DNA from 2 places in the Ruminococcus bromii genome. Region 1 is predicted to be linked to the other one. Evidence: a T-box and tRNA genes for the amino acid it is inferred to sense, from the RefSeq annotation. Region 1 holds a T-box; the other holds one or more tRNA genes.
What was found. The T-box of region 1 lies ahead of pheS (phenylalanine--tRNA ligase subunit alpha). A T-box ahead of a tRNA ligase gene usually reads a tRNA of that ligase, here a tRNA-Phe.
Positions count from the first base shown of each region.

Region 2: it encodes a tRNA-Phe, which carries the amino acid that the T-box ahead of pheS (phenylalanine--tRNA ligase subunit alpha) is inferred to sense. The anticodon was not compared.

Region 1 covers NZ_CAKMVP010000003.1:176,960-184,469, reverse strand. Annotated here, with positions in the region: gene QDI94_RS01145 (hypothetical protein) at 1-255, opposite strand, end outside; gene QDI94_RS01140 (hypothetical protein) at 333-740, opposite strand; gene QDI94_RS01135 (HD domain-containing protein) at 859-1,434, opposite strand; gene QDI94_RS01130 (NAD(P)H-hydrate dehydratase) at 1,642-2,514, opposite strand; gene QDI94_RS01125 (hypothetical protein) at 2,519-3,061, opposite strand; T-box leader at 3,176-3,412, shown strand; gene pheS (phenylalanine--tRNA ligase subunit alpha) at 3,458-4,510, shown strand; gene pheT (phenylalanine--tRNA ligase subunit beta) at 4,526-6,895, shown strand; gene QDI94_RS01110 (IreB family regulatory phosphoprotein) at 7,098-7,343, shown strand; gene QDI94_RS01105 (hypothetical protein) at 7,360-7,510, shown strand, end outside.
Region 2 covers NZ_CAKMVP010000003.1:1,046,746-1,069,940, forward strand. Annotated here, with positions in the region: gene QDI94_RS05300 (cytidylate kinase-like family protein) at 243-875, shown strand; gene QDI94_RS05305 (M23 family metallopeptidase) at 1,168-1,899, opposite strand; gene QDI94_RS05310 (hypothetical protein) at 2,010-2,426, opposite strand; gene QDI94_RS05315 (glucose-6-phosphate isomerase) at 2,462-3,799, opposite strand; gene QDI94_RS05320 (D-alanyl-D-alanine carboxypeptidase family protein) at 3,981-5,129, opposite strand; gene ispF (2-C-methyl-D-erythritol 2,4-cyclodiphosphate synthase) at 5,211-5,684, opposite strand; gene ispD (2-C-methyl-D-erythritol 4-phosphate cytidylyltransferase) at 5,704-6,402, opposite strand; gene QDI94_RS05335 (O-acetylhomoserine aminocarboxypropyltransferase/cysteine synthase family protein) at 6,460-7,731, opposite strand; gene QDI94_RS05340 (hypothetical protein) at 7,796-8,320, opposite strand; gene QDI94_RS05345 (hypothetical protein) at 8,734-9,888, opposite strand; gene QDI94_RS05350 (helix-turn-helix domain-containing protein) at 10,075-10,299, shown strand; gene QDI94_RS05355 (helix-turn-helix domain-containing protein) at 10,654-10,863, shown strand; gene QDI94_RS05360 (dipicolinate synthase subunit B) at 10,907-11,479, opposite strand; gene dpsA (dipicolinate synthase subunit DpsA) at 11,476-12,351, opposite strand; gene QDI94_RS05370 (hypothetical protein) at 12,475-12,645, opposite strand; gene QDI94_RS05375 (SDR family NAD(P)-dependent oxidoreductase) at 12,797-13,597, opposite strand; tRNA gene QDI94_RS05380 (tRNA-Gly) at 14,264-14,339, opposite strand; tRNA gene QDI94_RS05385 (tRNA-Phe) at 14,347-14,422, opposite strand; tRNA gene QDI94_RS05390 (tRNA-Asp) at 14,429-14,505, opposite strand; tRNA gene QDI94_RS05395 (tRNA-Val) at 14,511-14,586, opposite strand; gene QDI94_RS05400 (IS481 family transposase) at 15,059-16,183, shown strand; tRNA gene QDI94_RS05405 (tRNA-Gly) at 16,507-16,582, opposite strand; tRNA gene QDI94_RS05410 (tRNA-Phe) at 16,590-16,665, opposite strand; tRNA gene QDI94_RS05415 (tRNA-Asp) at 16,672-16,748, opposite strand; tRNA gene QDI94_RS05420 (tRNA-Val) at 16,754-16,829, opposite strand; gene hslO (Hsp33 family molecular chaperone HslO) at 16,993-17,883, opposite strand; gene QDI94_RS05430 (class I SAM-dependent DNA methyltransferase) at 17,889-18,665, opposite strand; gene QDI94_RS05435 (YerC/YecD family TrpR-related protein) at 18,665-18,967, opposite strand; gene sigG (RNA polymerase sporulation sigma factor SigG) at 19,170-19,952, opposite strand; gene QDI94_RS05445 (GntR family transcriptional regulator) at 20,168-20,545, shown strand; gene QDI94_RS05450 (ABC transporter ATP-binding protein) at 20,538-21,434, shown strand; gene QDI94_RS05455 (hypothetical protein) at 21,412-23,195, shown strand, end outside.

The DNA of each region.
Region 1 (7,510 bases):
AATTTCAAGATCAGAACCCTTATATGTAACCGACAAACCGCTGACCGTGTTCGGAGAATCAAGCGAAATGTTGATGAGCTTTTTGCCGCTTGCCGACAGTTTTCCCGTGATGTTCATTTTTCTGTATTCACAGCTGAAATCGGCAATAAACGAGGATTTCGGAGTAAGATTTTCCTGCACTTCATCACACCCCGTAATGACAAAAACAGGCATAACAAAAAGGACACATAATGCAATCAAGATTTTCCGTGCCATAAGACACCTCCCGATACATTATATGTCCTGTGAATTTTTTAATACATTGTACAAATAAGTGATTAATGCATTTTATCTTAATATCCGTGGTCAATATGCTGCCATTTTCCACCTTTTGTTCTGACTAAAATCCAGTTCCAGTTATTATATGTGGAATTCGGATTTAATGATCCGTCGCCGCCTGATGAATCAACATCAAATGAAGATAACAGCACAATAACTTCATCTGCATTGTTCCTGTCGGCAAATTCCTGAAAATCGGTGCAGTAATCATCTCCTGCATAATAAATTTCCGTGAGGGTACAGCCGTTCCAATTGGCGTCGAACTCTTTTTCAATAGTATCAACAGCAGAGTTAATATCATCTGCGGAATAGGTTTCAGAATCCACATCGTGAGTCTTCACTTTGTTTATATCTCCTCCGCAGGCACTCAAACCGATAACAAGAAATACACACATAACTAAACATAAAATTTTCTTCATCATTACTCCTTTCAAAATCGTCATCATTTTGACAACTTTTTTCGCAAAAAGATTCACGTTTCTACTTGTATTTTAAATCAAAAACCGCAACGCTTTTTATTCTCATAAAGAACAATTCAACTTACGATTGATTAACTGTTTTGTATATATTATTTCCTGTTTTTTTCTCAAAATAATTTTTTAATCTTATGTTTGAATTCCATTTTTCTTGTGGGTAATAACCATATCTTTGTTTTACATCTCTCATACGATCTTCAATATTCAACACACCGCCACTGCCTGCCAATGCATCGCATAACTGAATTAATTTGTCATAATCATCCATATTCACTTTAGCAAGAGCAGTTTCTATCAATTCAAGTTCTTCATCAGAAACATCGAATTTACCAATGTATTCCTTTACGGTTGAATTATTAAACGAATGTGTCAGGCAAATTTTTGCGACCTCATCATATCCCAATGACATCATATATGTATATCCGTCATAAACATGACCTAAATGCCTAACACCAAACTTTCTGCCAATATCATGGAGTAACCCTAATATGTATGCCTTTTCCGAATCCAAATTTTCACATAATTCCGCAATCTTTTCAGCACATTTTGCTGTAATGCGACTGTGATTTACCCAAGGACCCGAATTACATTGTTCAGCTTCTTCTAATATTTTTTCAGCTTCCGCTCTTGTTGGCATCATTTTTATTCGCCTCCATAAACAGAGTTATATGTAAAACATTACCTCACACTACTGCATAAAAGTAATTTTGTGACATTTATATAATCTGACTTAATATAAATTTTGTGCTGTTACTTGCGGACGGATAATATCCGCCTCTACAAAATTATCTTCATTTTCACAAGTTTATATCGCAACAAAATTCCTGTTTCTTACTTGTATTTTAAATCAAAATCCGCAACGCTTATATGCAAGTGGGATGCAATTTATCAGGTCTGTGGGGAGCATTGAGATTTTGCCGTATTTTTCGGCGGCAATGTCGCCTGCAAGACCGTGGAGATATACTGCCGCTGCGGCTGATGAAAACGCACTTGCGCCCTGTGCAAGAATTGATGCGGTCATTCCTGCAAGCACATCACCGCTGCCGCCTGTTGCCATTCCCGAATTGCCTGTCGGGTTCACAAGCACCTTGCCGTTTGGAGAGGCAATTACCGTTCCTGCTCCTTTGAGAACGGTTACAACACCGTACTTTTGAGCAAAATCGAGGGCAACTCTCTCCCTTTCCGCATTTACAAGCGGTGTTGCAAGACCTGTAAGTCTTGACATTTCGCCCGGGTGAGGAGTAATTATAATCGGTGCTTTTTTTCTTAAAAGAATTTCAGGCTGTTTTGCAACACAATTGAGTGCATCTGCGTCAAGCACAAGCGGTGTTGTGGAATTTTCTATTAAAGAAAATACAATTTTTAATGTATCGTCGCACACACCGAGTCCGCAACCGACAAGAGTTGCAGAGGATTTGCACGATTCGCTGACTAAAAACGGAACATTTACCTTTGAGATTCTGCCGTCTGCATTTTCGCTGAGAGGATAGTAAACGCTCTCAAGAATCGTTTGGGCAACAATCGGGTAAATACTTCTCGGCAAGGCACATTTTGCAAGACCTATGCCCGTTCTTAACGCACCCTTTGCCGACATAACCGCCGCCCCTGCCATTCCGTAGCTTCCGCAAACGCAGAGCAATGAACCCAGAGTTCCCTTGTTTGCATCATCGGGGCGTTCAAAAATTGCACTTTTTACAACATTTACATCTGTTACTGTCATACAATCAACTCATTTTTCTTTTATAGAATAACTGAACCACAATATTCTTGTTGAGGTGCGGTTTCATACCGTTGAGAATATCCTCGTTCGGAGTAAAAACAAGAAGACATCTGCCATATGCAGGACTGTTAAAAACAGCAAAATAGTTTTCGTCCTTGGAGTCAATATCTCTTGCGGCGATAAAAGTTTTGAGAAATCTCATCTTCTTGATTTCGGTATCGTCTTTTTCAAGTCTTTCAATCTCGTTAATCTGAACCTTGCACATGGTTTTTCTTTTGCGCAATGCAACAACCTTTGCAATTTCAAGCTCATTGCCCGAAACCGAATATTCAAAATCGACCTTCTGAATACTGAACACATACCAAACAACATAAATTCCGCCTACAAACACGAAAAAAGCCACATAGATAAGATATGCAATTGTTGCAAAAGCAAGTAAAAACAATGTTGTCGGCACTAAAATAAGCAAAAGCACCGAAACAATTTTTATAATCAGATTTTTAGGTTTGTTAACCCGTCTTACAACCTGTTCGTTAAAATTATTCAATGTATTTTCTCCTTTATGATTGATATTTCATATGATATCACAGGCTGTTGTTTTTTTCAACAAAAGATACAAAAACTCTTGCAAAAAAAATGTTTTGGTGTTATCATAGAAAAAGATAACATGATGACGAAGAAAGTAGCGTTTGCGTGATACCGTCAAAGAGAATGTGTGCCAAGGCTGAAAGCATACAACGGTGTTGCAGGTGTGAAGTTCCCTTCCGAGTGGTGAGGTTGAAATTTTCAGTAGATCTCAACGGCTGACTCCGTTACAGGTTGTGAAAGTGTCTGCTTTCGGGAGTGTTTGCTTTGATGCAAAAATCAGGGTGGTACCACGGATTATTTCGTCCCTGCGTAATTGATTTTACGCAGGGCTTTATTATTTTTACGGAGGTAATTTATGAACGAGAAATTATTAAGTTTAAAAGACGAAATCAAGTCAAGACTCGGCGAAACACAAGATTTGACCGACCTTGACAAAATCAGAGTTTCTTATCTTGGCAAAAAGGGCAGCATCACGGCTCTTTTAAAGGGTATGAAAGACCTTCCCAATGAAGAAAGAAAAACTTTCGGTGCTGAGGTAAACAAGCTCAAAGCACAGGCCGCACAACTTATTGAAGAAAGACTTGCTGAGCTTAAAGAAAAGGAAATTCAGCGTGAAATCGCCTTAATGCCGCAGTTTGACATTACATCGCCTGTTGCACTTGCAAGGGGTTCTTATCACCCAATCACCCTTGTTCAGAGAGAATGCGAAAAGATTTTCTCATCAATGGGATTTAACATTGAGGACTACTCCGAAATTGTAACCGACTACGAATGCTTTGAGGCTCTTAACATTCCTAAGCACCACCCCGCAAGAGATATGCAGGACACTTACTACCTTGACAACGGTCAGCTTTTAAAGTCACACACATCAGCCGCACAGAACGCAATTCTTAAAAAGTACGGCAAGGGACTTATCGAAAACGGCACACCTATAAAAGCCATCTTCCCCGGCAGATGCTTCAGAAACGAGGCTACGGACGCTTGTCACGAAAACACATTTTTCCAGATGGAAGGCGTTATGGTTGACAAGGACATTTCAATTTCAAATCTTATCTACTTTATGAAAACAATGCTTTCCGAGGTATTCAAAAAGGATATCAAGGTTAGACTTCGCCCCGGCTTTTTCCCATTCGTTGAACCGGGTTTTGAACTCGACATCAGCTGTCTTATCTGCGGCGGCGAGGGTTGTCCGTCATGTAAGCACAGCGGTTGGCTTGAGCTATGCCCCTGCGGTATGATTCATCCCAATGTTCTGCGTGAGGGCGGAATTGATCCCGAAAAATACACAGGCTTTGCGTTTGGTCTCGGTCTTACAAGACTTGCAATGATGAAGTACGGAATCAAGGATATCCGTGACCTTAACAGCGGCAGTCTTAAAGCACTTTCACAGTTTACTGATGACGAATAAGAGAGGAGATACAAAATGTTTTTATCTATGAACTGGATTCAGGACTTTGTTGATTTGAGCGGTCTTGATAAAATTGAACTTATCCGCAAATTTTCTCTTTCCACAGCCGAGGTTGAAAACGATATTCTCCGCAAGGGCAGTGAAATCAGCGGTATTGTTGTAGGTGAAATTAAGTCGGTTGAAAATCATCCCGATTCAAAGAAACTTCATCTCCTCAAAATTGATGCAGGCGAAGATGAACTTATTGATGTTGTCTGCGGTGCTCCGAATGTAAGAGTCGGTCTTAAAACCGCTTTTGCAAAGGTTGGCGCTAAAATCGGCGAAATCACGATTACACCAAGAGCTCTTGCCGGCTTTACATCAAACGGTATGTGCTGCAGTGAAGCTGAAATCGGTATCAGCGATGACAACTCCGGCATTATGGAAATTACAGACGATGTAAAGAACGGCACAGACCTTAAGGATATTTACGAAATTGACGATATTGTTTTTGAGGTTGATAACAAGTCGCTTACAAACCGTCCCGACCTTTGGGGACACTACGGAATCGCAAGAGAATTTGCCGCACTTGCAGGCAGAGAGCTTAAACCTTTTGACCTTGACGATTTAAAGGCGTATGACGGTCTTAAAAAGATTGATATGAAGATCGAAGACACTCTCTGTCAGAGATACAGCTGCTTACAGATTGAGAACATCAACCGCAATGTCAGCCCCGTAAATATGAGAATCCGTCTTTTCTACTGCGGTATGAGAGCAATAAACTATCTTGCCGACCTTACAAACTACCTTATGCTTGAAATGGGACAGCCGATGCACGCTTTCGATTCAAGAAAGGTTGAAAAAATCAGAATCAAGCGTTTTGACAAGCCTTTCACTTTCAAAACACTTGACGGTGTTGAAAGAAACATTGACGAAAACACACTTATGATTTGCAACGGCAACACTCCTGTAGCAATTGCCGGCATCATGGGCGGTCTTGATTCGGAAATTGTTGACGATACAACTACTCTCACACTTGAATCTGCAACATTCAACGCAGTTTCCGTAAGAAAGTCAACAGTAAGACTTGCTCACAGAACAGATGCATCAATGAGATATGAAAAATGTCTTGATCCTGAAATGACGGTTACTGCAATTGCAAGATTTGTATATCTTCTCAAAAAGTATGACAGCGACATCAAGGTTGTTTCTTCGCTCACAGACGAGTACGCATTCAGGTATGACACAGTGGTTCTTGACTTTGACAAAAACTTTGTTGACCGCTACACAGGCATTGAAATCAGCAACGACAGAATTGTTGCAACACTCGAAAGCCTCGGCTTTAAGGTTGAGCTCAACAACGATAACTTCAGCGTAACGGTTCCAAGCTGGAGAGCAACAAAGGATGTTACAATCAAGGCTGACATCATTGAAGAAATCACCCGTATTTACGGCTATGACAACTTTGAAATTCACACAACACGCTCTCCCCTCTACCCCGTAAGAGCAAGCGTTGTTAAAACTACGGAAAACAAAATCAAGGATATGCTCGTTAAGAGATACAATCTCCACGAACTTCACTCATATGTATGGGCATACAACGATGAACTCAAGGCAATTGACATTCCTGTTGAGGATAATGTTAAGCTTGCAAACGCAACTAACCCGAATATTGAAACATTAAGAAATTCAATTGTTCCCACACAGCTTTGTCAGATTAAATCAAACCTTTCATTCTCAAACGATTTCGGTATTTTTGAAATCGGCAGAGTTGTAAACGGTCTTGACGAAAACGGTCTTTGCATTGAGAACAAAAAGCTTGCAATCACACTTTACAGCAAGACAAGAAATGTTAAGGACATCTATTTTGAACTCCGTGACATTCTCGCAGTTGTAACGGATGAAATCAAGCACAAGGCTCTCACATTTGAAAAGGCTGAACCGACTCACAGCTACGAACACCCCGTGAACCTCTATTCGGTATGCCTTGACGGCAGAAATATCGGTACAATCGGCATTGTTCATCCGACGGTAAACAAGAAGATTGACAAAAAAGCCGCAATTGTATTTGCAGAAATTGATGTGAACGCTTATGCAAACACAGAGGCCGCTCCGATTGTTTATGACGAACCGTCAAAGTTCCCGCCGATGGACTACGACATCAGCGTTGAAGTTCCTCAGGGAATGTTCTTCTCACACCTTGCAGAGTGTTGGAAAAACGAAGGCGGAGAGATTCTCAAAAGCACAAAGATTGTTGACACATATGACACAGATACAGTTCACAGCGTAACAATCCGCTTTGAGTTCTCGTCAAATGAAAGAACACTTTCATCAGCCGAGGTTCAGAAGATTATGGACAAGATAATTTCAAATCTTTCTGAAAACGGAGTAAAGCTCAGAGGCTAAAAATTATGGGGGCGGTTTTTCCGTCCCCTTTTTGTGACATAATCTGGCAAGCATAAGATAAAATTAAAAAATATTACTGCTGTTTTATCACACAAAGCAATGTTTTTGACATTGAAATAACATAAATTAGGCATATTTATTAAAAAGTGCTTGAAATTTACTTTGAAATATGGTATAGTAGCAGAATAGGAGGTGTTTCAGTATGTTGGATAAGACAATGATTTTTTCTCTTGGTGAGGAAAAAGATGACCAGATAAAAGCAGGGCTTACAATCGTTTATGATGCCCTCCGCCAAAAAGGATATAACCCTATTAATCAGATTGTGGGATATATTTTAAGCGAGGATCCGACCTATATTACAACATATAATAACGCTCGCAACATCATCAGCAAGATCGACCGTGACGACCTACTTGAAGCACTGGTAAAATCGTATCTTAATGTTTAAGAAAGGATGATGCCTTGTGGCAGATACCAAAAAGACCGAAAAGAAATTTTCGACTTACAAGGGCAGACCGCTCGTTCGTTGCAATGACGAGATTTACTACGGCAGTATGGAAGAACCGTATGTTATAAGAATGCAAATCAAAAGCAAAAAGGATGTCAACGGAACTG
Region 2 (23,195 bases), 880 kb from region 1:
AAAGAAATTTGTTCTTATCCTTTAAATGTAATTTCACACCCAATTATATTGTGCATTTATATAATTTGGATAAGACTTATTTGTTCGTTTTGTACAAATTTCGTAAAATTTGTTTTTACAGACTGGACTTTTCGCAAAAATGTGTTATTATAGTATATGTAAAGCGATATAGTTTTGACATTTAGCTACTTAATGTTGCTGCTGTACAACTTTACAAATTGCAAATACTGGGAGGTTTAGTTATGAGTTTTGATAAAATTATTGCCATCACAAGACAGTATGGTTCCGGCGGACACGATATTGGTAAAGCTCTTGCCGAGAGGCTTGGCATATCGTTTTATGATAAGGAGCTCATTTCTATTGCCGCTAAAGAAAGCGGTGTTTCTCCTGAGGTGTTTAAGCACGCTGACGAAAGAGCTACCAACAGTCTTTTGTATTCATTGTCTGTGGGACTGTACAATTACGGTAACAACTTTTCTTCAGTCGGTGACCTGCCGGTTAATGACCGTCTTTACATTTTACAGCACAAGATTATCAAGCAGCTTGCAGAAAAGGAAAATTTCGTTGTTGTCGGTAGATGCGCCGACTATGTTCTTAAGGATAATCCGAAACTTGTGAAGGTATATATTTATGCTGATCTTGATAAGAGAATTAAAAGAGCTGTTGACAGACAGGACATTGACCCTGCCAGAGCAAAACAGGCAGTTTTGAAGGCAGACAAGAACAGAGCAAATTACTATAGTTTTTATTCAGGAAAGAAATGGGGTCTTCCGGACAACTATGATTTGTGCCTTAACAGCACAAACCTGACAGTTGATCAGGCCGTTGACATTATTATCAGTTACATTAACATTTGTAACTCAAACAAAAAATAATACTCATATTCGATCATTTCCTGAATATACTATATTGTTTTATTAAGGAGGTGTACTATATGAAATTTGTCATTATGGATCTTGATGATTTTATCTTTGGTAACGAAGAATGGCACGAGAGCGAAAGATAATCACTTTTAATTTAGGAATTTTAATTTAATAATCGTGATTCTTATCATTGACATAAAATCATAAAAATGAGGCGGATGCTTACTTAGAAGTATCCGCCTTTTTGATGCCCCTTAAAACGAAACGAGGGCTTGCAATAATATTGTATGCGTCAAAATCGCAATTATTCATTGTTATTTATAAAAGAAAGCGGATCGGCGTACTTGCCATCAATCTTCACTTCAATGTGTATATGGTTTTCGTCCCCTGCTTCAAAAGGAACTGCCCCTATTGTACCGACTTTATAGCCCACATCAACCGAATCACCTTTATTCACATTAACCGACCCTAACCCGCAGTAACGGCAGACAACATTCTCTGTTGAAATTTCAACAATTTTGCCAAGCATTTTGTCGTCACACACATTAGTAACCACTCCGCCGGTCATTGCTTCTACATCATCACCGAGTTTTCCTCCGAAATCAACTCCCGTGTGTGGTTTCCATACATTCAAAGTTTTGAAATAAACACTTTTTTCGCTGTACTCACGAACAATGTTATTTGAATTGAGCGGATAGTTCAGGCTCAAATTAGTTGAAAGCATTGTTTCAAGAGCATTTTTTGAACTTTCTGTCGGATTTGTTGCCGGTTCTTCGGTTGCAACAATTGTCGGAACTTCGACATCAAGCTTGACTTCGGGCAAAGTTTGGGTTACGCCCGTAACATTTTCATTGACCTTAACCTCATTGCTTTGTGTCACGGTCGTAGTTTTGGTATTTGGAACCGATAATGTATTGTAGGTTGAATACACCGCCATACAAACTGCAATAAGACAAATTGAACAAGCTGTGTAGAAACCGATTTTTTCACGGCGGCTGCGTTTCTTCTTTCTGTTCCTGTTATAATAATCGCTCATAAATAAGCACCTCCGTTTCTATTATTGACGAGGGTGCTAAATTTATACAGTTGTATATACAAAAATCCCTCCCGAAAAACGAGAGGGATAAGTTTGTTTTTAAGTATCAATTAAACCTTGCGGCAAACAGCGTTGATTGACTCCGGAATTTCGCTTTCGTCAGCAGAAATAAGTAGAACAATGTTAGTTGATGCAGTTTCGGCAAGATCCTGAAGCTTCTTTGTGAAGGTTTCAAGGCCTGCAAGAGCCTCGGGGCAAATCTTGAATGTTGAGTCAACGAGAATGTCAGTAACATCGTAATTGCCTGCACAGATACCGCTGATAAAACCGAAAAGCATATCATAACCGCTGATGAGATACTGCTCTGTATCAATAAGTCTTGCCTTATGTGTAACATCATATGTGAGCTTTGAGCCTTTTTCAATTACAACAACATTGCCTGTTGAAGCGGCAACAGCCTCGTTAGCAAGAGAGATGAGCTTTTTAGTTTTGCCTGTTCCTTTTTTACCGATAAGTAAAGTAACCATAATTAGTTCCTCCGTTGTTATACTTTATTAAGAAATTATCCGAGTCTTGCCTCAAGAGCAGCCTTCTGATCCTCATAGCCCGGCTTGCCGAGAAGAGCGAACATATTCTTCTTGTAGCTTTCAACACCCGGCTGGTTAAACGGATTAACACCGAGCATATAACCTGAAATAGCACAAGCCTTCTCAAAGAAGTAGATGAGATAGCCAAGCTCTGATTCGTTCATTTCGGGAACATTAAGAACAATGTTCGGTACACCGCCGTCATTATGAGCGAGAACTGTACCCTCGAAAGCCTTCTGATTTACGAATCCCATTGTCTTGCCCGAAAGGAAGTTAAGACCGTCAACATTTGTCGGGTCTGTACCGAGAGTAACTTCTTTTTTACATTTATCAAAGAGAACAACAGTTTCAAACATTGTGCGTCTGCCGTCCTGAATGTACTGACCGAGTGAATGAAGGTCTGTTGAGAAGATAACGCTTGCGGGGAAAATACCCTTGTTATCCTTGCCTTCACTCTCTGCAAAGAGCTGCTTGAACCACTCTGACATCATTGTGTAAGCCGGCTCATAAGAAACCATAACTTCCATAGTTTTGCCCTTGCGGTAAAGCATATTTCTGATTGCAGCATATTTGTAACAATCGTTTGTCTTTAAATCATCGTTGTCAAATTCTTTCTGAGCTGTTGCGGCACCCTGCATAAGAGCGTCAATATCAGCACCCGAAACTGCGATAGGAAGAAGACCTACTGCTGTGAGAACCGAGAAACGACCGCCTACATCGTCCGGAACAACAAATGTTTCGTAGCCCTCTTCGTCGGCAAGAGCCTTGAGTGTACCCTTGGCCTTGTCAGTTGTGCAGTAAATACGCTCTCTTGCGCCCTCTTTACCGTACTTCTTTTCGAGCATTTCACGGAACACACGGAAAGCGATGGCAGGCTCAGTTGTTGTACCTGACTTGGAAATCATATTTACGGAAACATCCTTGCCCTCGCAAAGCTCCATGATTTCTGCAAGTGCAGATGAACTGATTGAGTTACCTGTGAAGAAAATCTGCGGTGTATCCTTGCAGGTAAGGTTGTAGTTCTGTGATGAAAGAAATTCAATAGCCGCTCTTGCGCCGAGGTAAGAACCGCCGATACCGATTACAATGAATACATCAGTATCTTTCTTGATTTTCTCTGCACACTTCTTGATGCGTGCGAACTCTTCCTTGTCATAATCTGTAGGAAGATTGAGCCAACCCAAAAAGTCGTTGCCAAGGCCGCTGCCGTCATGCAACACCTTGTGAGCTGCTTTAACTTCGGCAGCAACACCGTCATATTCGTGTTCGCCGATAAAATCACTTAAATACTTGTCATTTAACTTTGTTGCCATTTATAAATTCCTCCAAAATTCCTATAGCGAAAATAGAATCGCAATAAGTATCTTTGTTGTTTTATTATACTATAATATGAGCGTTTTTGCAAGGTCAATTTGTGAATTTTTAAAATAAACCCGCATTGTTTTTTGTACTGCTTTTAATAACAATGCACAAACGCTTGATTTTCCGATAAAATCAAAGGGAAATCAGCGAGGCGAACACATATTCAAGCAATGCGCCGAAGCTTGTTTTTTGAACAGAATCGCCTGCACAAATATCAAAGCTCTGCGCCTTTTTTGAATTGACAAGATATGTAAGCGTACCTATCTTCCTATTCTTTTCAACGGGAGCGTCAATCTTGTCGGGCAGGTCGATTTCGGTTGTAATTTTAGCACCGTTTCCTTTGTCAACCACTATTTTTGAAGAAACCTTACATTCAAGCTTTACGCTGTCGGTCATACCGCCGTTTACATCAATGCTTTTCGGCATATCTTCGGGAAGTGTTAATTCTTTCACGGAAACATTTGCAAAACCGTAATCAAGAAGTGCCGCCGCATCTGCAAATCGCTCTTTGCCTGTTTTACAGCCGAGAACAACGCTTATCAGCGAAACATCTCCCCTTGTTGCGGTTGCAGACATACAGCAACCCGCATCGTTGGTTGTGCCTGTTTTCAATCCCGTAATTCCGTTATAAGTTTTCAACAGCTTGTTCGTGTTGACAATCTGAGTTTTACCACCACGAAGATTGTCGAGCCAAATTGATGTGTAGTCAAAAATTTTCTCATGCTTTGTAAGCTCTCTTGACATAAGCGCAACATCATAGGCAGAGGTTATATGCCCCTCCTCATCAAGTCCGTTACAGTTTTTGAAAACGGTGTCGTTCATTCCGAGTTCTTTGGCACGGCTGTTCATTTTTTCAACAAAAGCGTCCTCACTTCCGCTGATATGCTCCGCAAGCGCAACTGCCGCATCGTTGGCAGATACCACAACCGTTGCCTTTATCATATCATCCGCACTCATGGTTTCGCCTTTTTCAAGCCAAATGTCACTTCCACCCATTCCTGCGGCGTGTTCGGATGCCGTAATTTCATCGTCAAGGCTTAATTTTCCGCTGTCAACAGCCTCAAAGACGAGCAAAAGCGTCATTACCTTTGTTACGGACGCACACGGTCTTTGCTCATGTGGTTTTTTCTCAAAAAGAACTTTGCCTGTTGACGATTCCATTAGCACGGCAGACGGAGCGGATATGCTGTCCGCACTGAGAGCATTCACTTTTAATCCGACAAACGGCGACAGTAAAAGCACAGCACACAATGTTATTGAAACAAACGCCTTTCTTAACATAAAAAACACCTCGTTCATTAATATGAACAAGGTGTCGAATGTATGTAATAAAATATGTGCATTTTTTGAAGCTGTAACTTTTTAGTACTGCTCAATAAGGCAAACTGCGTGAGCGGAAATGCCCTCAAGTCTGCCTGTAAAGCCGAGCTTTTCCTCGGTAGTAGCCTTAACGCTGACGAGCGAAACATCAATTCCGCAGGCATTGGCAATATTTTTTCTCATTTCGTCAATATGCGGTTTCAGCTTTGGCTGTTGAGCGATAACGGTTGAGTCGATATTGACAATTCTGTAGTTGTACTCGGCAAGCAAACGGCACACCTCTTTCAAAAGAAGAATGCTGTCTGCACCCTTGTACTTTTCATCCGTATCGGGAAACAGCTTTCCGATATCACCGAGAGCCGCCGCACCGAGAAGTGCGTCCATAATTGCGTGAACAAGCACATCGGCATCCGAATGACCGAGAAGTCCGAGTTCAAAAGGAATTTCTGTGCCTCCGATTATCAGCCTTCTGTTCTCGGCAAATTTATGCACATCATATCCGTGACCGATTCTCATATAAATCTCCTTTGCACAATCAACCCTGCTGTCTTGACTTGAGAATACTCTCGGCAATCACAATGTCAATCGGGGTTGTTAGTTTAATATTTTCCTCATTGCCCTTTACAACAAGAACCTCGCCGCCCATATTTTCAATAAGCGAGCAATCGTCTGTAAAGTTGATGAGATTATCGCCGGCATTTTCAAGAGCAAAGCGGTACAGATCGCGCTCAAAAACCTGCGGAGTCTGAACGGCACGGAGCTGTGAACGGATAGGAGTGCTTTCTATAATATTGAAACCGTCAACAACCTTGATTGTATCTTTTACGGAAGTTCCGAGAGTTGCCGCACCCGTATCAAAAGCCGCCTCAACAACACGCTCAATTTCTTCAACGGTAATAAGCGGTCTTGCACCGTCATGAATAGCATAGTATTTGGCATTTTCACTGCACGCACCGATTCCGTTGCGCACGCTGTCGGCACGGCTGTCACCGCCCTTGACGAGTTTTGAAACCTTGTCGAAACCGTTAAGCTCGATAATTTTATTGATTCTGTCGTTATCCTGTTCACGGCAGACAATTACAATTTCTTTGATAAGGTGGCATTTTTGGAATGCCTTCAGGGTGTATTCAATTGCAGGTCGTGACAAAAGCGGAATAAACTGCTTGCTGTCGGCAATTCCCATTCTCACAGAACCGCCTGCCGCAACAATAACCGCAGATACAAAAGCTGACATATTCAACCCTCCGTAAATTTATTTTGCAATTTTATGTATAATTTCTTTTAAAGAAAATCAAACCTTATCAAGAGCCTGACTGATGTCGGCAATAAGATCATCAACATTTTCAAGACCTACCGAAAGTCTGATAAGATCGGGTGCAACACCTGCTTCAAGAAGCTGTTCATCCGTCATCTGACGGTGGGTGTGGCTTGCGGGATGAAGAATACAGGTCTTTGCGTCTGCAACATGAGTTTCAATGTCGCAGAGCTTTAAGCTGTCCATAAATTTAACCGCACAATCTCTTCCGCCCTTAACCGCAAAAGAAAGTACACCGCATGAGCCGTTCGGAAGATACTTTTCAGCAAGTGCGTGATATTTGTCATCTTCAAGGTCGGGATAATCAACCCACGCAACCTTGTCATTGGCTTTGAGGAATCTTGCAATTTCAAGAGCATTTTTGCAATGTCTTTCCATTCTCACATGAAGACTTTCAAGACCGTTCATAACATAAAAAGCATTCTGCGGTGACTGGATTGAACCGAGGTCACGCATAAGCTGAGAAGTAGCCTTTGTAATGTAGCCGAGCTTGCCGAATTTTTCGGCATAGACAATGCCGTGATATGAATCATCGGGAGTTGTAAGTCCCGGATATTTGTCGGCATATTTCAGCCAGTCAAAGTTGCCGCTGTCAACAATTGCACCGCCGACAGAAACACCGTGACCGTCCATATATTTTGTGGTTGAGTGAGTAACAATGTCAGCACCCCACTTAATCGGCTGACAATTGACAGGAGTTGCAAAAGTGTTGTCAACAATAAGCGGAACACCGTGTGAGTGAGCAAGTCTTGCAAACTTTTCAATATCAAGAACAGACACGGTCGGGTTGGTTATTGTTTCACCGAACATTGCCCTTGTGTTTGGTCTGAATGCCTTTGCAAGCTCTTCTTCGGGAAGATTCTGATCGACAAAAGTAACATCAATGCCCATTTTCTTCATTGTAACACCGAGCAGATTATATGTACCGCCGTAGATTGCAGACGATGCAACAATGTGACTGCCTGTTTCGCAGATGTTAAAAAGTGCAAAGAAGTTAGCCGCCTGACCGCTTGATGTGAGCATTGCGGCAACACCGCCCTCAAGGTCGGCAATTTTTGCGGCAGTCATATCATTTGACGGATTCTGCAGACGGGTATAAAAATAACCGCTGTCCTCAAGGTCAAAAAGTCTGCCCATTGCGTCACTTGAATCATACTTAAAGGTGGTGCTTTGATAAATGGGCATCTGTCTTGGTTCTCCGTTCTTAGGCACATAGCCGGAATGCAAACACTTTGTTTCCTGTTTCATTGTAAAAAATCCTCCGTAATTTCATTCATTTTTAACTCATTTTATCTCAAAATCGGATACCGAATTATCCGAAAAATCCTTTAATAAGGTTCATTATCGCATCTGTACCGAATACTGCAAGCGCAATAAGCAAAAGAAAAATAACGGCACTTATAACCCTGAATGTAGTACGCTTTGCACCTGTCATCTTCTCGAACTTATCATCAAGCGTGTCGCCTTTATTTTCAGAATATTCCGCGTCACCGTCAAGAATTTCTTCGTTCTCAAGCTTAATTGCGCCGATTCCGACGCAGGTGTCAAATGCTTTTTCATAAGCCGAATACGGAACATAAACATCGTAAGATGAACTGTCATAGCCTGTTGCGGCATTTGCGTTGTATCTGTTTTCAGCACATTTTCTGATTGTAGCGTCACACGGAACGGTGCTGTCCTCAAGTGCGGCTTTAACTCTCTGCAACTCAAAGCCCGATGCCGTAAGCAGATACACTGGAGTGTTTTCATCGGTTATTGTTTTAAGCTGAGCCTTGCAGTTTTTGCAGACTGTTTCTTCATCATTATGCAGTCGCTTGCATTTTGAACAATATTTCATAGACAAATCCTTCGTTATTTCATTTTGTTATCTACAATTTTAACACAAAAAGACAGCATGAGCAATACCCCACGCTGTCTTTATCCATAAATTTTTGTGCAGTTTTGTTATAAATTTAATTTTGTATCAACGGTCTGTGACCGCCAAAAAGTAAAAATGCAAACATTACGGTAATACAAACCCTATAAAAGGAACAAAAATAATACCATTCTGTAGGGGCGGTCCCATTGGGCGCCCGCGAGTAACGGCACAGAATTTATGATAAATACGATTATATAAATACCGCAAAGATAATGCCATTCTGTAGCGGCGAACCGCAACATTCATCATACAGAAAAAACACCCGATTATACAATCGAGTGTTTCCTCTAAGTTAAATACCCATAAACATAAAATGGAAGTATTAGACTAAATTAAAATGTATGTTTTCTTTTGAGAACAAACATAACCGCTGCCGCCAAAATCATAACTGTGGCAATAATTGCAGGAGTTGCAAAGTCGCCTGTTGCAACAACACCGTTGTTGGCTGTGCCGTTTGTGGTGTTGTTATTGCCTGCATTGTCTTTTGTTGCAACATCACTTGTTGCGGATGAAATGTTATCGCTCGGCTTTGTTGGAGTGTCAATAGTGCTGTTGCCGTTAATCTTGCCACTGTTTGGAAGAGGTGGATTAGGATTAGAAACAGATTTTGCTGTGATAGTAACAGTTTGCTCAAATCCTGTCGAAACAACATTAACATCAGCTTTATAATTTCCTAAATCAGTAACCTCTAAATATGTCCAACGATTATCATTAATCTGTGTACTCTTATATGTCCAATAATACATAACAAAATCAGTGCCAGAAACACTATTCATTATTTCAGTATCTTCAGTGACTTTAAAGGTTTTTTTAGTGCCATTTAAATAGGTCAATACAAACTCTGTGCCAATCATATTGTTTGCGATCGAATTGTTCTTATCAAGTGACATATACCAATCATAATGTGAGTCGTCATCTCTAGGCACTGCTTTTGTAAATAACGGAGCTGTAAAGACTTTATCCGGAAGCTTTGTGATTTCGCAACTTACAACCATTTCTTTATTTGATTCAGGATCAAATTTTACATTTTTAATGTCATAATATGCGTATAAATAAGAATTTTCAAGTGCATAAGCATTATGTGCATAGTCATAGTAAAGTGTAATAGATACTTTTCCGTTCACAACTGAATAATAACCAGATATTGTGCCTTCATATCCTTTAATTTCGGGATAAGGCGGTGTAATATCATTAAACCGCCCATCATCAAGATTTTTGCAATTTACATCAAAAGACTCTCCATTATTGTAAGTTACTTTAACTACAACCTTGCTCCAAAAATTCTTGTCAGTAACTTCTCCGTTAACCACTTCTGCTGATTCAGGAGCCTTAATAATTTTCATTGATACAGGCTTCAAATTTTTCGAAACCTCGTCAGGTGTTGCTGAGTTTTCGGTTGCAAATGCCTGAACAAATACTGTCTGCACAAGACATACCGCCAACAAAGCAGACAGCAAAATCGTAATAAATTTTGAATGTTTTCTCATAGTTTCCTCCATCATTTTATTGTTTTATCTTAATACGCAAGTTTAATATTTTTATTTTAAACACCATTCCCCTCTGAATAATTATTTAAAAATTAACCCAAAATACCATTGCTGCTTTACTGCATTTTGCAGTATATTGCAATACAACAATCTGCGGTATGCTATACTGTATGCGAGGTGAATTCTGTGTATAAAAGAATCAGGGAACTGAGGGAAGATGCCGACCTCACGCAAAAAGAAGTTAGCAAAATTCTGCATTGTTCACAACAGGTTTACAGCAATTATGAACTTGGTCAGCGTGATATCCCCACAGCTGTTTTGATTTGCCTCGCAAAACATTATCACACAAGTACTGACTATATTTTGGGATTGACTGACAGTAAAAATCCGCCAAGCTGTACACGAAATTAAATCGGCAAGCTATTCGTCCCGAAGTTGTTCTTCGGGATTTTTATGACATTAGTTTACTGCATTTTGCGGTATTTGTCAAGATATATACAGATAAAATATGATTTTTATTTAAGCAACACTCTGATTTAAAGTGAATTAAATTTTTCAAAGTAATCATCATCTTGTATTTTGAGTTCATTGGACACTTGTGCAAACAATAACACACAATTTATGATAAATACGATTATATGAATATGAGTACCGCAAAGACAATGCAGTTTGGTTTCCCGTTTTCCGGTAATTATATTTTAGGACAATTCGTCCTAAAAATCAATAGGACACTATGTACTATTTTATAATTTATTTGGTGATGAAATGAAACTGAGAATAAAAGATTTGCGTGAGGACAACGACCTTACGCAAAAAGAAGTTGCAAAGGTTCTTATGTGCGACCAGTCGCTGTACTCAAAATATGAACGGGGCGAAAGAGAAATCCCTCTCTCCCTGCTTATTAAACTTGCCGACTACTACGGCACAAGCCTTGATTATCTGACCTGTCGCACAGACAATCCAAACATAAAATAACAGCCGTTTTGAAAATTTGCATTTCAAGACGGCTGTTGTTCTGTTATAAAAAAATCGGCTGATGTTGTTTTCCCTGCAATGCAAGGGTTACGCAATCTTCAAGCTTATTAAAATCAGCCACAAGCGAATTTGGTTTCTTGATGCAATCGTCCTGTTTTAAAGGAACGAAGTAAATATTTTTCGTGTTGAGAAGTCTGCCGATGTTCTGTGCCGACGCACCGAGAGCGTCATTTGTTGCAACGCACAACAGCACAGGTCTTAAAATTCTCAAATGCGATTTTGCCGCCATTGTTACCGCCGTGTCGGTAATCCCGAGCGACAGCTTTGCAAGCGTGTTGCCCGTACACGGTGCAATCACAAGCAAGTCACACATTTTTTTAGGTCCTATCGGTTCTGTCTGCACAACCGAGTGCAGAACAGCTTTGCCCGTTATTTCTTCTGCCCTCTTTACCGTTTCCTCCGCTTTTCCGAAACGAGTTGATGTTGAAAAGGCATTTTGCGACATTATCGGAATAACATCATAGCCTGAGTCAACAAGCCTCTGCATTTGCGTAAAAGCCTTTGAAAAGGTGCAAAAGGAACCGCACATTGCAAATCCTATGGTTGCTTTTGTCACCTGTAAACCTCCTTGATGATGTCAAATACAGTAGTTTTTATAATTTCTCCTGCCGTTTTCGGAGCACATTTTCCGGGGAGCGACAATGCCCTAACGGCATAAATTCCGAGTTTTTCGGCGGTATCAAAATCAACTCCTCCCGGCAGGGACGCAAGATCTATAATAAGGGTGTTTGTGTCGGTATTCATAAGAAGTTCCCTGTCAAAAATCAACCTCGGAATTGTGTTGAAAACAATGTCAAACCGCTTTACCGTTCTGAGATTTTCCGTATTAAGTGCATTGTAGCCGAGTGCCTTTACATATGCAAGGTCTGACGGCTTTCTTGCACTCACTGTAACATTTGCTCCGAGTAAAACAAGCTTGTGAGCAAGAATTTTTCCGATTCTGCCGAATCCCGCAACAAGACACTTACTGCCCGAAATCGTTCCCTCATATTCTCTCATTGCACATTCAATTGCACCCTCTGCTGTAGGCAATGCGTTGAGAATCGCAAAATCATCTCTTGCTCCGTAATCAAAAATTTCACCGTCCGAAAGCCTTGGATATGCCTTTAAAAATCTGCTTTTCATCGTAGTAAAAACAGGCTTTTTAAGGATAATTTCAATATCGTCACCGTCAAGCAAAATGTTCTCGTTTGAAAACGGAGTGTTAAGACTGCCGTCTGTCCTTATTGACGGCAACGGAAAAATCAATGCATCACTTTCCGAAATTGCCTTTTTAACATTGCAAAGGCTCAATGAACCGTGGCTTTCAAGCCTGTCAAATCCGCCGAGCAAAACATCGTAACAGCTGTCAGAAATTGATTTTGCAAGAAAAAGCTGTCGCTTGTCACCGCCGATTATGCCAAATGTTCTTATGTCGCTCTTTTTCATACACAACACCCGTAAATCAAGTTATTCTCTACACCCTCATATTATGCCGAGTGTCCTTGTGTGTGAACAACACATAAAAACGACCGCAAAGCATATCACTCTGCGGTCGCTGTTTGTAACCTATTATTTGTTTTTCTTCAAATAATCCCAAAAATTATTTTCATCGGACTCATCAAATGACTCTCCGTTTTCGTCCTTTTCACATTCATTAAAAATGTTATACTCAAGCCATGCGTTTGCAGAGTCATAGTCCTTGCTGAAAATATCTGTGTTCTTTATATCAAAAATTCCCATACAATCACCTCAAAGTAATTTTTGTATGTACTCCGTAACTTGATATTACATCATATGAACAAAAAATTCAATACTCATATTAGTATGTTTTTTTAATTTTATTTAATGATTTACCGAATAACAGAATAAAAGAATTTTTCTTGAAATAAAACTACGGTCTAAGCCCCATTCCGCCCTCAAGGGTGATGGTTTCGCCGCTCATATACTTGAAATCAGGTGATGTAAGTGCAACACAGGCACGGCCGATTTCTTTTTCGACATCACCAAAATGTCCCATTGGCGGCACTTTTACATTCGCCTTGAATGCGTCGGGATAAGCCTGCTCAAATTTTTCAAGCTGAGCAGTCCATGCAAGCGGACAGACAATGTTGACATTGATTCCGTCCTTGCCCCACTCGTTGGCGGCAACTCTTGTAAGACCTCTTATTCCCTCTTTTGCGGCGGCATATGCACACTGACCAAAGTTTCCGAAAAGTCCGGCACCCGAAGCAAAGTTTATAACCGTTCCCTTTGACTTTTTAAGGTACGGATAGCAAGCCTTCATATAATAGAAAGTTGCGTACAGTCCCGAATAAACAGCAAGGTCAAATTGCTCTGTTGTATGATCTGCAAGCGTAACACCCGATGCAGAGGCCTGAGCGTTGTTAATCAAAACATCAATTCCGCCGAATGTTTCAACAGCTCGGTCAACAACATTCCGAACAACCTTTTCGTTATCGCCGTCCTTGCTGACATCAGCCTGAACAGGCAACACATTTACTCCGTAAAGTCTTTCAAGTTCCTCTTTGGCATCCTCAAGCTTTTTGACATTTCTGCCTGTAATAACAAGGTTTGCGCTCTCTTTTGCATAAGCAACAGCAATGCCGTAGCCGATTGAACCGCAACCTCCGTCGCTGAGAACAGCCCTTCCTCCGCCTGTAATAACAGCGGTTTTTCCATCTAAAAATCCCATAATCCTATCCTCCTTTGGGAAAAATATGTTGTAAGAGTACAAAAACTCCTACAATATCATACTAACAGATAGGAAACTTTATGTCAATCCGAAAAACCTACTGCATAGGGATTGTTTGATGCGAAAATTTCTGCCTCGCCAACTGCCTGCGGTGCGTAACCCTAATCCTCATCAACGCTCTTAATTTTAAGGTTTACCGTCTGAAATACAGTCGCAATGCGTTGCACATAAATATGCTTCCTTTTGCTACTTATTTCAGACATCGCTTTGCTCCCTTTTTCCGCCACCGGTGGCGGTCGCAAGGCTACACCTTCGAGCCCCTTGTTTGTCAAAAAATTCTGCAAAATAAAAAAACCAGTACATCAACTGTACTGATTTAATGGAGCGGATGACGGGGATTGTTTGATGCGAAAAGTTCTGCCTCGCCAACTGCTTGCGGTGCGTAACCCTAACCCTCATCAACGCTCTTAATTTTAAGGTTTATCGTCTGAAATACAGTCGCAATGCGTTGCACATAAATATGCTTCCTTTTGTTCCTTATTTCAGACAGCGCTTTGCTCCCTTTTTCCGTCACTGGCGGCGGTCGCAAGGCTACACTTTCGAGCCCCTTGTTTGGCAAAAAATCTGTAAAATAAAAAAACCAGTACATCAACTGTACTGATTTTATGGAGCGGATGACGGGGCTCGAACCCGCTACCTCCACCTTGGCAAGGTGGCGCTCTACCAGATGAGCTACATCCGCATTAAATTGGTGCCTCCGGGCGGAATCGAACCACCGACACGGGGATTTTCAGTCCCCTGCTCTACCGACTGAGCTACAGAGGCAAAAATTGGCGACCCGGAACGGGTTCGAACCGTCGACCTCTAGCGTGACAGGCTAGCGTTCTAACCAACTGAACTACCGGGCCAAATGTGGTGGGAACAACAGGGCTCGAACCTGTGACCCTCTGCTTGTAAGGCAGATGCTCTCCCAGCTGAGCTATGCTCCCACATGCCTTTATCGCTCATCGAAGTTCTATCGAATTTCGATTACATCTCAGCGACAGGTAATATAATACTACAAATTCAGGCGATTGTCAATATCGTTTTTGCAGTTTTTTAAAATTTATTTGCTAATTGCAATTTCGTGATTATCGGCAATCAGAACATAGTCGCTGAAGTTATTAATACAAGTATGGTAAACTCCTTATTTCAAACAGTAAACAAGAGTTTCGCCCCGTGTTTTCACACGGTATTATTTGAAAGCGCAGTTCGCTGTTACAGTATAACAATTGTTTTGCGACATTTATAAAATCGGGTCTGTCAAAAGAATTCAGTAGTTACTTGCGGGCGGATGATATGTGCAGTGTAGTAACATAGTATACAACAGTGCAAAGACATAGTATACAGTTTTATGATAAAATAAATGGCAAGAAAATAGCAAATGAAGGAGCTGTTTTTATGCCGTGGGAGTGTAAAACTGTGGAAAAACAAAGATTAGAATTTGTTACAAAAGCATTAGAAACAAATAATTTTAGTGCTCTATGTCGGAAATATGAAATCACACGCAAAACTGGTCGCAAGTGGGTTGATAGATTTAAACAGGGACTGCCCTTAACTGATATGTCACGCAGACCATTATGTTCTCCTAACAAAACGCCTGACGACATTGAAGAATTAATCGTTTCTGTTCGTTTCGATAACCCGGGTTGGGGTGATGATAAAATTAAAATTTTTCTTGAAAATCAAGGGTATAAAAACATTCCTTGTCCAAGAACCATTACTAACATTCTTCATAAACACCAACTCATATCTGAAGAGGAATCTCTCAAAAGAAAGCCTTTTAAACGCTTTCAGAAAGAACATTGCAATGATATGTGGCAAACTGATTTCAAGGGAGAGTTTTTAACTGCCGATAATCGTTATTGCTATCCATTGACTATTCTTGATGACAGCTCACGATACTCAATCAAAATAGCATGCTTTCCTAACACTAAAAATGTCGTTATTAACGCTTTTAAGCAAGCTTTTTATGAGTTTGGTATGCCATCAAGCGTACTTTCTGACAATGGTTCTCAGTTTGCAGGTTTTAAACATGGATTTACTATGTTTGAAAAATTCCTTATGAACAATGACATTCTTCCCATACATTGCAGAATTAAACATCCGCAAACACAAGGAAAAATTGAACGGTTTCATGGCAGTATGAAAAGAGAACTTTTAAATCATAATCTATTCAAGAACTTGGATTACGCTGACAAGGCTCTGCAAGAGTGGCGAACTAAGTATAATTGCCTGCGACCTCATGAAGCACTTGGGAACAAATGTCCTGCCGATGTCTATACTCACAGCGAAAGGATTTTTGCTGACAAGGTGGAGCCGTTTGAATATGAACCCGGCTTTAAAGTCATAAAAGTAAATTCGTGGGGATATGTCCGTTTTCAGAATTTTCAATTATATCTTAGTGAAACTTTCATCAATGATTATGTTCAATTCAGACCTAATCCAAACAATGATTCATTTCTTGTTTGCTATCGCAATTTTGTTATTGCTGAGTATGACTCGTCATCCGGCAAGCGTATTCACCGCAAGATTTCAAGACTGTGAATTTGTATACCATGTCCTTGCACAGGTGGTTACCATGTTGCACTTGACATGATATCCGCCCCTACAACTCAAACAGAAAAATTGCAAAAATAAAAAAAGCACCTGCGTTACAGGTACTTTGGATTTGGAGCGGATGACGGGGATTGTTTGATGCGAAAAGTTCTACCTCGCCAACTGCTTGCGGTGCGTAACCCTAACCCTCATCAACGCTCTCCCTAAAAATGCTCCACTGGAGCATTTTCTTAACGGTCGCCTTCGAGCCCCTTGGTTGGCAAAAAAATCTGTAAAATAAAAAAACCAGTACACCAACTGTACTGATTTTATGGAGCGGATGACGGGGCTCGAACCCGCTACCTCCACCTTGGCAAGGTGGCGCTCTACCAGATGAGCTACATCCGCATTAAATTGGTGCCTCCGGGCGGAATCGAACCACCGACACGGGGATTTTCAGTCCCCTGCTCTACCGACTGAGCTACAGAGGCAAAAATTGGCGACCCGGAACGGGTTCGAACCGTCGACCTCTAGCGTGACAGGCTAGCGTTCTAACCAACTGAACTACCGGGCCAAATGTGGTGGGAACAACAGGGCTCGAACCTGTGACCCTCTGCTTGTAAGGCAGATGCTCTCCCAGCTGAGCTATGCTCCCACATGCCTTTGTCGCTGTATCGAAGTTCTGTCGAATCTCGTTTATCTCTCGGCGACAGATACCATAATACTACATTATGATTAAAATGTCAACACTTTTTTGAAATTTTTTTCATTTTTATGAGTGACATCACGAACATTTGCGACAAGGCCTTTAAAAATCTTTATTCCTTGTTGTTTTTCTCTGCAATCAGCTTTTCAAGGTCATCCTTTGTAAAGACATATTTCTTATTGCAGAAGTGACAGGTTGCAACGGCAACACCCTGCTCATTTACCATAGAACGGATGTCATCATCGCTGAGGGTACAAAAATAATTTTCAAGCTTTTCTTTTGAACAACCGCAAACATACTTAACAGGGTTTTCGTCAAGCACTTCAACCTCAAAGCCTTTGAGGGCTGTTTTGCAGATATCGAGAATACTCATACCCTTTGCAAGCATAGTTGTAACGGGTTCAAGCTCTGCAATATTCTTTTCAAGCTTGTCAATAACAGTATCGTCTGCACCCGGAAGAAGCTGAATAAGCAATCCGCCTGCAAGAAGAACTTCTCCGTCTTCTTTATCAATAAGCACACCCAAGGCACAAACTGTAGGAATCTGCTCGCTTGTTGCGTAGTAGTTTGCAATATCCTCGGCAATTTCACCGCTGACAAGCTCAACCTGACCTATGTACGGATCGCCTGAACCGTAGTCACGCATAACATTTAGCATACCTGTTCTGCCGACTGCTTTTGCAACATTGATTTTACCGTTTTCGTAATATTCCGTCGGGCAGTCTGCATTGCCGACATATCCCTTTACATTGCCGCTGCTGTCGCCGACTGCGATAACGGGACCGAGTTCACCGTCACCCATTACACGAAGGTTGACTGATGCGTCTTTCTGTTTGAGCATATCGCCCATAATTGATGTTGCACACAAAAGTCTGCCGAGTGCGGCTGTGGCACTGCGTGAAAGGTGGTGAATCTTCTTTGCGGTAAAAACTATGTCGGACGCATCAACGCAAGCCGCCATAATCGCACCGTCAGATGTAATACAACGAATTATTTTATCCATATCGGTTATCCTTTCGATTCATTAAACTCTTTGTTGCGTGATGTTTTCATTCTTGCAACATAAATTACCCTCTGTTCATCCGCTTTAGGACTTTCAAATGTAAGATCGCCGTAAACAGCCTCTACTTCAAAACCTGCATCCGTGAGCATTTTTCTGATTTCATCATCTGTATATGCTCTTTCGGCAAAGCTTTCGGATGAACGATAATACACACCGTTTTCTTCCTCAAAGAAATCAAGGTCGATTTTTACCTTGTTATCATCCTCGGGGGTGTTTTGCCATACGCAGAAAACGCTGTCGTTTTCGTACACAAAGGTATTGTCTGCAAGAACATTTTTATGCTTGTACACCGTGTTGACATCAAAAATAAACAGACCGTCATCGTCCATAAAAAGTCCCACACGGTCAAATGTCTTTGCAACATCTTCAATTTTTGTAAGGTGATTTATGCTGTCAAGCGTACACACACAGGTATTTATTGTACCGTACAAGTCAATGCTTTGCATTTTCTGCCTTAAAAACAGGATATCAAGACCTTCTTTGGAAGCACTCTGCATTGCCTCGCTAAGCATTTCCATACTGTAATCTATCCCGAAAACATCCACTCCCCGCTTTTTCAAAAGTCGGGTAAGAGTTCCTGTTCCGCAGGCAAGGTCAAGGGTTATACCCATATCATGTCTGAATTTTTCGGCAATCTCAAGAATATAGCCGCATCTTTTTTCATAGCAGGCATCCTGCATAAGTCCGTCATAAAATCGGGCAAACGACAAATAGCTCGGCATTACTCTTTTTCTCCGTTTTCAATCCTGTCGAGTACAAGAGTGTAGCCATATGTATCGTTATCAAACAACGCTCTTTTTACTCGGCTGATGGTTGCGGTTGACGCACCGGTTTCCTTGACGATTTCTGTATATACCTTTTTCTCGGTAAGCATTTTTGCAACGACAAGGCGCTGTGACATTGCCTTGAGTTCTGCGCTTGTGCATAAATCTTCAAAAAAGCGGTAGCAATCTTCTTCGTTTTCAAGCGATAGAATCGCCTTGAACAAATAGTCGGTAGAATCATTTTTAAGTTTAGAATTCAAAACCGTTACCTCCTTATTTCTGCAATAAAGCATTAAGTTTTTATACATTAAAATTTTAACACACAAAAGCACGAAAGTAAAGCGGAATTAAATTTTTTCTTCTTTTTTACAAAAATCAGTTGTAATTTTCCCATACATTTTTATACAAACCTATGTAACCGCAAAACAGTAGTCCGATTGAACAGCTGTTTTGCATATATTGCTAAATGCTTTTCTTTATAGTATCAAGAGCGCCTTTTTCAATGCGGCTGACCTGCGCCTGTGATATTCCTATTTCAGCCGCAACCTCCATCTGAGTTTTGCCGCGAAAAAATCTCATTGAAAGAATCCGTTTTTCTCTGTCGGAAAGATTGGAAATCGCCTCTTTTACCGCAATTTCTTCAAGCCAAGCGGAATCATCGTTTTTGTCACCGATTTGATCCATAACATATATAGTATCGTTTCCGTCCGAAAAAACAGGCTCGTAAAGCGACACGGGGTCAACTATCGCCTCAAGCGAAAGCACCACCTGTTCTTTCGGCATCTCCATTATTTTGGCGATTTCTTCAATGGTTGGCTCCCGATTGTTTTTATTAGTCAGCTGTTCCTTTATCTGCATTGCACGGTAGGCTGTATCTCTCATTGAGCGGGATACCCTGACTGCATTGTTATCACGCAAAAACCTCCGTATTTCGCCGATTATCATAGGCACTCCGTAGGTGCTGAACCGCACATCAAGCGTAGGGTCAAAGTTATCAATCGCCTTGATGAGTCCGATAACACCCACCTGAAACAGATCGTCGGGATTTTCGCCTCTGTTTGTAAACCTCTGAATAACAGAAAGAACAAGCCTTAAATTCCCGTTAATCATCTTATCCCTCGCCATTTTCTTTTCGGCAGGAGAACCGTTTCTGATTGTGTTAAGCAGCTCACGCTTTTCGCTTTCCTTCAGCAGCTTGAGCTGTGATGTATTAACTCCGCAGATTTCAACTTTTCCGTATTGCAAAGAATTACCCCCGAATCTGAATTTTTATCGGTTTTGTCTTTACAATAGTTATTGACGGTTTTGGCTGTTTTATTCTTTTTAAGTTCTTTTAAAAATTTCTCAAACGGTCTTTTAAATTAAAATTGTACATTGACAATGGTACAATTGAATGTTACAATTTAACTGTAGGATTGGCCATATTATACAATTTTCTATACAAAAAAAGGAGGACGGCTATGTTCACAATTGATTTCACAAGCCGTGTGCCGATTTATGAACAGATTTGCAACAATATAATCAAGCTTGCGTCGGCAGGCGTGTTCAAATCGGGTGACAGGCTGCCGCCTGTACGAACGGTAGCACAGGAAATCGGTGTAAACCCAAACACGGTTGCAAAGGCATATCGTGTTCTTGAAACAGAGGGCTACATCTATTCAACTGTTGGACGGGGAACATTTTTGACAGACAAGTTGACAAAAAACGCAGCTTTCCAAGAAATGGCTCTCAAAACATTCCGTGATGCCGTAAAGAATGCAGAGCTGTACAGCGTTCCCCGTGAACAGCTCATAGAAATCATCAATTCTGTATACGAAGGAGGCAGAGAGAATGATTGAAGTTAATCACATAACCAAAAAATTCGGCAAAGTGACTGCCGTTGACGATTTCACGCTTACCGTAAACAGAGGCTCTGTTCTCGGCATTGTCGGAAGCAACGGCGGCGGAAAATCAACACTTCTGCGAATTATGTCGGGTGTGTTTGACCCCGATAAGGGCGAGGTGAATATTAACGGAATAAACATTCTTGACAATCCGTCAGTAAAGGGAGAATGTTTTTTCATTCCCGATTACCCCTATTTTTCAAACAGCTCAACTCTTGAAAACACTGCAATCCTTTTTCGAAGTCTTTATCCAAACTGGAACGAGAACGCTTTCAAACAGTTTTGCTCGGTGTTTCCGATTGATCCTGATGCAAGGATAATTGATATGTCAAAGGGTATGCAAAGACAGGCGGCTTTGATATTGGCGCTTTCAACCTGTCCGAGATATCTGCTGCTTGATGAAATTTTTGACGGACTTGACCCTGTTGTACGCAAGCTTGTAAAAAAAATAATCATTGACAATGTTTCCGCAAATGATATGACAGTTGTCGTTGCGTCACACAATTTGCGTGAGCTTGAAGAATTATGTGACAGAATTTGTCTTATGCACAAGGGCAAGCTTTTGCTTGAGAGGGAAATTGACGAAATCAAGCTTGGACTCCGCAAGGTTCAGGTTGCATTCACCGAAGTTCCCGATAATTCATTCTTCAACGAAATCAATGTTATAAACACATGGAGAAACGGAAATATATTTAATCTTACAATCAAAGGAACAGAGGAAGAGTTTATGCCCAAATTGCAGGAGCTTAATCCGATTTATATCTCAGCTGTTCCGATGACCTTGGAAGAAATTTTTATATGTGAAATGGGGGTTGCAGGTTATGACACAGAAAACATCCTTTAAAAGCAGACTGAAGCAGATGCTGTCGTTCTTCCTCAGCGACCTTAAGTCCTGCAATACATTTCTCATTGTATTCGGTATTATTTCGGCTGTTGCAATTACAGTATGCTTTACAATCTGCGTTGTACTCGGAAACGATTCATCTTTTTCAATGATGCTTTCTGCGTTGAGCATTACAGGCATTGCAAACAGCGGTATCGGAGAAATTGAACTTTTTCAATACTCCTCGGCATCGCTCGTCTATCTCATTTCAATAGTATTTACAATCATCTACACGGTGCGAATTTATTCGTATCTGCACAATAAACGCAAGGCGGATTTGTACGGTTCACTGCCGATTGGAAGAGCAACACTTTTTATTGCAAAATCCGTATCGGCTTACCTTATGTCGATTATCCCTGCAATTTTCTTTCTCAGCTTAATATCCATTATATCGGTTTGTTCGGGACATTCGGTTGTTTCGGAAGTGACAAAATTATTCCCCGAAATATGTATGGGTACACTCGCGTCAATCGCATTTTTCGGTCTTATTGCAGTTTGCTGCGGAACGATGCTTAACTCCGTGCTTATGTTCGTTGCGGTTTGCATAGCTTATCCGCTTTCCGCAATCTTCATCAAAGGCACTGTTGTGGGTTGTTTTGACGGTTTCTATGTTGGCATTTTCAAAGACAGCGTCATTATGAATGCACTCAATCCGCTCGCGGCGTATGACGGAATCAATGTTATTTACTGGCTGATTTTCTCGGTTGTATGTATTGCCCTCGGCGCTTTTCTTGCAAAAAAGAGAAAAGCGGAAAGAGCTCAGTCGGCATTTGCATTCCACCTTCCGTGCTACATAATCAAGGTGCTTGTTTCATTCCTTGCAGGTATGTTCCTCGGTGTTCTTTTCGGTTCAATGAATGTTTTCGGCGGATATGCGGGTTTTGTTTTCGGATTTATTCTTGCAAGCGTTCCCGTCTACATAATCGTTCATCTTATTTTGTACAGAGGCTTTTCAAAGCTTATCAAAACTTCGATTCCGCTCGGTGCGTTAATTATTGTAAGCTGCGTCGGTGTTGCTCTCTGCTGTTTTGACGCATTCGGCTACAACAGCTATGTACCGAAAACTCAGGATATCAAGAGTGCCGGTTTCTATGACGCAAATTCAAACTATCAGTCAAAAGGCAGTGCTGTCGGCAAAAATCTTAAAGATATGGCTGATGATATTACAGACAAAGACACAATCACTTTTATCACCAACTCACATTCAAATCTTATCAACAAGCGTGACTATTCAATTCAGAACAAGTTCAAGAACACATGGGTTTCAATGTTTACGGACAACTTTCTGTTTTTTAGCAAAGAGCTTTCGCAGCCATACTGCGGATATGCATACAAGCTCAATGACGGTCGCATTATTACAAGGGCATACAACAGATTCAACGCATTTTATAATTCAGATACCCTATACGATGACGACAACACGGATATAATAAATTCAAAGGGTTATATCAAAACCTACAGTCCTATTGCAAAGGCGGAATACGATGATTTAAGTGAATTTGCAGTTTTTGGATTTAACCGCAAGGATACGGAGAAAAAGCACGCTGACTTGGTTGTAAACCGCATTGCTTCAGGCTATTACGGTGATGACAGCCAGTCAGTTGCACTCACAGGCCCCGGCGAGACATACAAACGCATCAAGGATGCTTTTCTTAAAGATATTGACAACTGCAGTGATGAAGAATTTAAAAAAGTTGTCGGATACAGTAACACATTCTACGG